2 regions of the Mesorhizobium sp. M0185 genome follow, and region 2 is predicted to be linked to the other one. Evidence: riboswitches for the same ligand, from Rfam matches in the RefSeq annotation. Region 2 holds a riboswitch; the other holds the start of a gene.
What was found. A riboswitch is a leader RNA that binds a small molecule or an ion and turns the genes downstream of it on or off. The one in region 2 is predicted to bind S-adenosylmethionine.
Positions count from the first base shown of each region.

Region 1: another riboswitch for S-adenosylmethionine. It lies ahead of NKJ20_RS13255 (O-succinylhomoserine sulfhydrylase); the one in region 2 lies ahead of metX (homoserine O-acetyltransferase MetX).

Region 1 is NZ_JAMYSY010000013.1:103,833-107,142, forward strand. It holds gene NKJ20_RS13250 (glycosyltransferase) at 1-642, shown strand, start outside; gene NKJ20_RS13255 (O-succinylhomoserine sulfhydrylase) at 679-1,869, opposite strand; SAM riboswitch at 1,940-2,017, opposite strand; gene NKJ20_RS13260 (2'-deoxycytidine 5'-triphosphate deaminase) at 2,153-3,247, shown strand; gene NKJ20_RS13265 (hypothetical protein) at 3,265-3,310, opposite strand, start outside.
Region 2 is NZ_JAMYSY010000009.1:34,932-38,241, forward strand. It holds gene metW (methionine biosynthesis protein MetW) at 22-636, opposite strand; gene metX (homoserine O-acetyltransferase MetX) at 752-1,921, opposite strand; SAM riboswitch at 2,014-2,091, opposite strand; gene hisC (histidinol-phosphate transaminase) at 2,230-3,310, shown strand, end outside.

The DNA of each region.
Region 1 (3,310 bases), on a different contig from region 2:
TTCTGGGGGGAGGTCGAATGCGCCTTTCTCAACACGCTGCAGGCACGCTGGCAGTACGCCGGAGAGGCGCTCGGCCTCGGCTTCGCGCAGGGCAAGAGCATGTTGTGGAATAAGCCGATGCTCGACGCCAATGGCGGCATCTGCGCGCTTGCTGCCGAGATCGCCGAAGACGCCGCCGCGACCAAGCTGGTCAACGGGCTCGGACTGCGGGTCAATCTTGTCGCCTCGCCCTTCGAACAGCCGCTCGGCCGGCGCACGTTTGGCGAGATCTGGTCGCGGCAGGCGCGCTGGGCGCGGCTGCGCCGCGTCACCTTCGCGCTGTTCTTCGCCCCCGAGATCCTGATCGGCGCAGCGCCGCCGCTGGTGCTTGCTCTGATCGCGGCGGCTGACGCCGGCGTCAGCCTGCCGGCAACCGCCATCGCCGTGCTGGTCGCGGCCTACCTGCCGGAATGCGCCTTGGCCTCGGCCAAGGGATGGCACCTGTCGCTGCGCACCATCCTGGCGATGATGGCGCGAGACCTGATGCTTCCCGCCATTTGGGCGCGCGGATGGCTGAGCGGCGCCGTCGACTGGCGCGGCAATGTGATGACTATCCAGACCAAGGCCGTCGCGGAGCTGAAAGAGACCCCGTCTGGCGCCTGATCGGCGCGTCCCCGCTCGCCTCTGTTCGGCCAGCCCTTATCCGGCAACTCTCAGTGCCTGCTCGATGTCTTCGAGCAGGTCGTCGGCGTCCTCAAGGCCGACTGACAGCCTGAGCGTTCCCGGTCCGATGCCGAGCTCGGCGCGGGCTTCATCGGTCAAGTTCTTGTGTGTAGTCGTCGCCGGATGGGTGATCAGACTCTTGGCGTCGCCGAGATTGTTGGAAATCAGCACGACGTCGAGTGCGTTCTGGAAGGCAAAGGCCGCCTGCTTGCCGCCCTTCACATCGAGGCAAATCAGCGTCGAGCCGCCCGACATCTGCTTCTTGACCACGGCCGCTTGCGGGTGGTCGGCGCGGCCGGGATAGATGACGCGGGCGATTTGCGGGCGCTCGGCCAGGAAATCCGCGATGCGGCCGGCACTTTCCGTCTGCTGGCGTACGCGCAGCGGCAGCGTCTCCAGGCCTTTCAGCAGCGTCCAGGCATTGAAGGGCGAGAGGCTCGGGCCGGTGTGACGGAAATAGTCATGCAGGTTCTCGTCGATCCATTTCTTGTCCGACAGAACGATGCCGCCAAGACAGCGCCCCTGGCCGTCAATATGCTTCGTGGCCGAATAGACGACGATATGGGCGCCGAGCTGCAGGGGTTTCTGCTGCAAGGGCGTGGCGAAGACATTGTCGACGATCAACCTGGCGCCGTTCGAATTGGCAAGTGCCGCGACGGCGGCAATGTCGACTACCTCCAGCGTTGGATTGGTAGGGCTTTCCAGGAAAAACAGTTTGGTGTTGGGCTTGACCGCCTTTTGCCAATTGGCGATGTCGGTGCCGTCGACCAGCGTTGCCTCAATGCCGTATTTCGGCGCCAGCGTCTCGACCACCCAGCGGCAGGAGCCGAACAGCGCGCGCGCCGCCACGATATGGTCGCCCGCCTTGGCGCTGCACAGCAGTGCTGCCGTCACCGCCGCCATGCCGGATGCCGTGGCGCGCGCGTCCTCGGCTCCTTCCAGCGCGCACATGCGTTTTTCAAACATGTCGACCGTCGGATTGGCATAGCGCGAATAGATGAAGCCCGGCTCCTCGCCCTTGAAGCGGGCCTCCGCCGCTTGCGCTGTCTCGTAGACATAGCCTTGGGTGAGATACATCGCCTCGGAGGTCTCGCCGAAGCCGGAACGCAGCGTCCCGGCATGCACGAGTGCGGTCTGAGGCTTCCAGTCGCGCTTCTTGGTCATCATTCCATCCAAACACCAAAATTGGTCCAAACAACAAAAAACCGGTCGCGAAAGTCGCAACCGGTCCTTATGGCCTTGCGGCCCGACGGTCCTTTAGCGACTTGTTTAACGTGGCTGCAAGCCGACCGGCCAAATCACCACGGGATAACGAGCTTTAGACCCGCGCCACGCTTGCGTCAATTGCCGGCATGATTAAGAGGGTTGTACCAAGCAGGTGCCAAAGGCGTCTACGGTCGGACCTGCGACAGAACAAGACCTCGCCCGGCGTTCGAACGGAGCCAGACCCTTGCGGCAGACAGGCATTCTTCCCGATCAGGATATTTCCACGCTGTTCCAGACGGGCGCGCTGAAATCGCCGCGCACGCTCGATGCCGATCAGATCCAGCCGGCCAGCCTTGACCTCAGGCTCGGCGACAAGGCCTGGCGGGTGCGCGCTTCCTTCTTGCCCGGCCCGGACCACAGGGTTGTCGACAAGCTCGACCGGCTGAAGCTGCACGAGATCAACCTCGCCGAAGGTGCCGTGCTGGAAACCGGCTGCGTCTACATCGTGCCGCTGCTCGAAAGCCTGGCGCTGCCCGCCCATATTTCCGCCTCCGCCAACCCGAAAAGCTCGACCGGACGGCTCGATATCTTCACCCGGGTAATGACCGACCGTGGCCACGAGTTCGACAAGATCGCCGCCGGCTATGAAGGCCCGCTCTATCTGGAGGTCAGCCCGCGCACTTTCCCGATCGTCGTGCGCACCGGCTCGCGGCTGTCGCAGATCAGGTTCCGCACCGGCAATGCGCTCTTGTCGGAAAGCGAGCTGCACGACCTGCACCGCGCCGAGATGCTGGTCGCCACCGAACCACCTAACATCTCAGGCGGCGGCATCGCGCTGTCGATCGACCTCGACGGCGACAAGGATGGGCTTGTCGGCTATCGCGGCAAGCACCACACCGGCTTGGTCGACGTCGACAAGCGCGCCGCGCAGGATGTCGTCGATTTCTGGGAGCCGCTCTACAAGAGCGGTGCCGGCGAGCTGGTGCTCGATCCGGACGAATTCTATATTCTGGTGTCGCGCGAGGCGGTGCATGTGCCGCCACTCTACGCCGCCGAAATGACGCCTTTCGACCCGCTGGTCGGCGAGTTCCGCGTCCATTATGCCGGTTTCTTCGACCCGGGTTTCGGCCATTCGGCGTCGGGCGGCACCGGCAGCCGGGCGGTGCTCGAGGTGCGTAGCCACGAAGTGCCGTTCATCCTCGACCATGGCCAGATCGTCGGACGGTTGGTCTACGAGCACATGCTGAAACGGCCGCGGGCGCTCTACGGCACAGATCTAGGCTCGAACTATCAGGCGCAGGGCCTGAAACTGTCCAAGCATTTCCGCGCCGCCCGCTGAGCTTGTTCGCAATTCCGTCAGCCGCGAAACAAATATTCTTTCGCGGCGCCAAGGCAGCCATGA
Region 2 (3,310 bases):
ACGATCTGCCACGATTGGCTCTTATCGTTTCAGCAGAAATACCGCTTGCTGGCCGAAAAAGTTCCAGAACCACCACGGCATCGAGAAGCCGATCCGCTGGCCGTTGGCGTCGAGCGCGGTTGCCTTTTCCACCGTCGCGCCAAGCTCGTCGCACAGATTGACGAAGTCGCGAATGGTGCAGAAATGGATGTTGGGCGTGTCGTACCAGGAATAGGGCAGGTCCTTGGTCACCGGCATGCGGCCGTTGAAGAGCAGCGAAAGGCGCACCCGCCAGTGGCCGAAATTCGGGAATGAGACGATGGCGCGGTTGCCGATCCGGAGCAGTTCGTCGAGCACCAGCTTCGGATTGCGGGTCGCCTGCAAGGTCTGCGACAGAACGACGAAGTCGAAACCCTTGTCGGGATAGAATTGGAGATCCTTGTCGGCATCGCCTTGAATAACCGACAGGCCGCGCGCCACGCATTCGTTGACGCCGCGCTGCGACAGTTCCAGCCCGCGGCCATCGACCTTCTTGGTCTCCTGCAGCAATTCGAGCAGCAGGCCGTCGCCGGAACCGACGTCCAGCACCCGCGACTGCGGCGGGATGAGATCGGCGACGACTTCGAGGTCGACGCGCTGGGCGCGGTTGACGCTCATGCCTTCGGCTCTTGCCTGGCGCATGATCCTGATCCGAAAAGTCTGCAACTTTTCGGGGTCATGCGCTGATGCCTGGCGCATGGTCCTGATCCGAACGGTCCGCAACTTTTCGGGGTCATGCGCCGAGCCCTCTCGCCCGAGCGGCCGAGGCGATGAAGCCCTTGATGGCGGCGAACAGTTCCGGTTCGTCGAGCAGGAAGGCGTCGTGGCCGCGGTCGGTCTCGATCTCGACGAACGATACCGAGGCGCCGGCCGCGTTCAGCGCGTGCACGACCGAGCGGCTCTCCTCGGTCGGGAACAGCCAATCGCTAGTGAACGAAACCAGGCAGAAGCGCGTCTTGGTGCCGGCGAAGGCATCGGCCAGCCGGCCGCCATGGTCGGCGGCGAGATCGAAATAATCCATCGCCCGCGTCATGTAGAGATAGGAGTTGGCATCGAAGCGATCGACGAAGGTCATGCCCTGATGGCGCAGATAGCTCTCGATCTGGAAGTCGGCATCGAAACCGAAGGTCAGCGCTTCGCGGTCCTGCAGGTTGCGGCCGAACTTGCGGTGCAGCGCTGCTTCCGACAGATAGGTGATGTGGGCGGCCATGCGCGCCACCGCCAGCCCTTTTTCCGGCCGCTTGCCATGCTCGAAATATTTGCCACCGTGCCAGTCCGGGTCGGCCATCACTGCCTGCCTGCCGACCTCGTGGAAAGCGATGTTCTGCGAGGAATGACGGGCGCCGGTGGCGATCGGCAGCGCCGAGAAGACGCGCTCGGGATAGCTGGAGGCCCATTGCAGCACCTGCATGCCGCCCATCGAGCCGCCCAGCACGCTGAACAGCTGTTCGATGCCGAAATGCTCGACCAGCATCAACTGCGCCCGCACCATGTCGCGGATGGTGAGGATCGGCAGGTCGAGCCCGTAAGGCTTGGCTGTGGCGGGACTTGTCGAGGCGGGGCCGGTGGAGCCGAGGCAGCCGCCGATGACGTTTGACGAGATGACGAAGAAACGGTCGGTGTCGATGATCTTGCCGGGGCCGATCAGCACCTCCCACCAGCCCGGCTTGCCGGTCACCGGATTGGTGTTGGCGACATGCTGGTCGCCGGTCAGCGCATGGCAGACGAGGATGGCGTTGGAACGCGCGTCGTTGAGCGTGCCATAGGTCTGGTAGGCGATCTGGAACGGCGACAGCAGCGTGCCGGCGTCGAGCTTGAGCGGCTTGTCGGCGCCGAAACGCAACACCGGGCTCGACGGCTGGTCGGCCTCGTTGTTGGTTTTTCGAGCGCGCAAAACGACCATTACATCTCCTTGCCCGGCCTTCCGTTGTCCGCCGGTCCGGGCAACAGCCAGTCAGGGCAACAAAAAACCGGCCATGCCTTCGCAAAGCCGGTTACAAGATGCAAACGGCCCTTTAGCAAGTTGTTTAACGTGGCTGCAAGCCGACCGGCCAAATCACCACGGAACTGTCGATGCTCTTCTATGACTCGCGCGTGGGTTCGTCAACGGCAAGTTCTTGATCCCGAATTGCCGCCCCTCGACATTCCGGGCCACGGCTTGTATTTCCGCTGCGGCCTCCCGATGGAGGCACTCTCGACGGATTTCATGAAATGAGCCAGACCCCGGATCAGACACGTCCAAGGCCCCGCGCCGGCATCATGGACATCGAAGCCTATGTGCCCGGCAAGAGCGCGGCGCCTGAAGGTGCCGCCAAGGTCCATAAATTGTCGGCGAACGAGAACCCGCTCGGTCCTTCGCCAAAGGCGATAGAGGCCGCGCGCGCGGTCGCCGACAAGCTCGCGGTCTATCCCGACGGCAGCGCCAGGCGCCTGAGGGAAGCGATCGCCGAGGTGCACGGGCTCAACCCGGCGAACATCGTCTGCTCGAACGGCTCCGACGAGATTCTGGGCCTGCTGGCGCAGACCTATCTCGCACCCGCCGACGAAGCCATCATCACCGAACACGGCTTCATGGTCTACAAGATCTACATACAGTCGGCCGGTGCCGTCCCGGTAACGGTCAAGGAGACCGATGAACGCGCCGACATCGATGCGATCCTCGCCGCGGTGACGCCGGCTACCCGGATCATCTTCCTTGCCAATCCAAATAATCCAACCGGCACCTACGTGCCGTTCCAGGAGGTGCGCCGCCTGCATGCCGGCCTGCCGCGAAACGTGCTTCTGGTGCTGGATGCAGCTTACGCCGAATATGTCCGGCGCAACGACTATGAAGCCGGCGTCGAGTTGGTGGGCAGCGCGGAAAACGTGGTCATGACCCGCACTTTCTCCAAATTAGGCCTGGGCGGGGCGCGGATCGGCTGGATGTATGCGCCAATGCACGTCATCGACGCGATCAACCGCGTGCGCGGGCCTTTCAACGTCAATGCGACGGCGATCGAGGCCGGCATCGCGGCGATCCACGACCGCGCCCATATCGAACGCAGCGTCGCGCACAACGAGACCTGGCTAGCCTGGCTGAGCGAGCAACTAAGCGGGCTCGGGCTGCGGGTGACGCCGAGCGTCGGCAATTTCATCCTCATCCACTTTCCCGAGGACAAAAAGCATTCGGCGGCGGCCGCCGACGACTACCTCAGTGCGCGCGGCTACATATTGCGGCGCGTTTCCGGCTACGGTTTTCCGAACGCGCTGCGCATGAGCATCGGCACCGAAGAGGCCAATCGCGGCGTTGTCG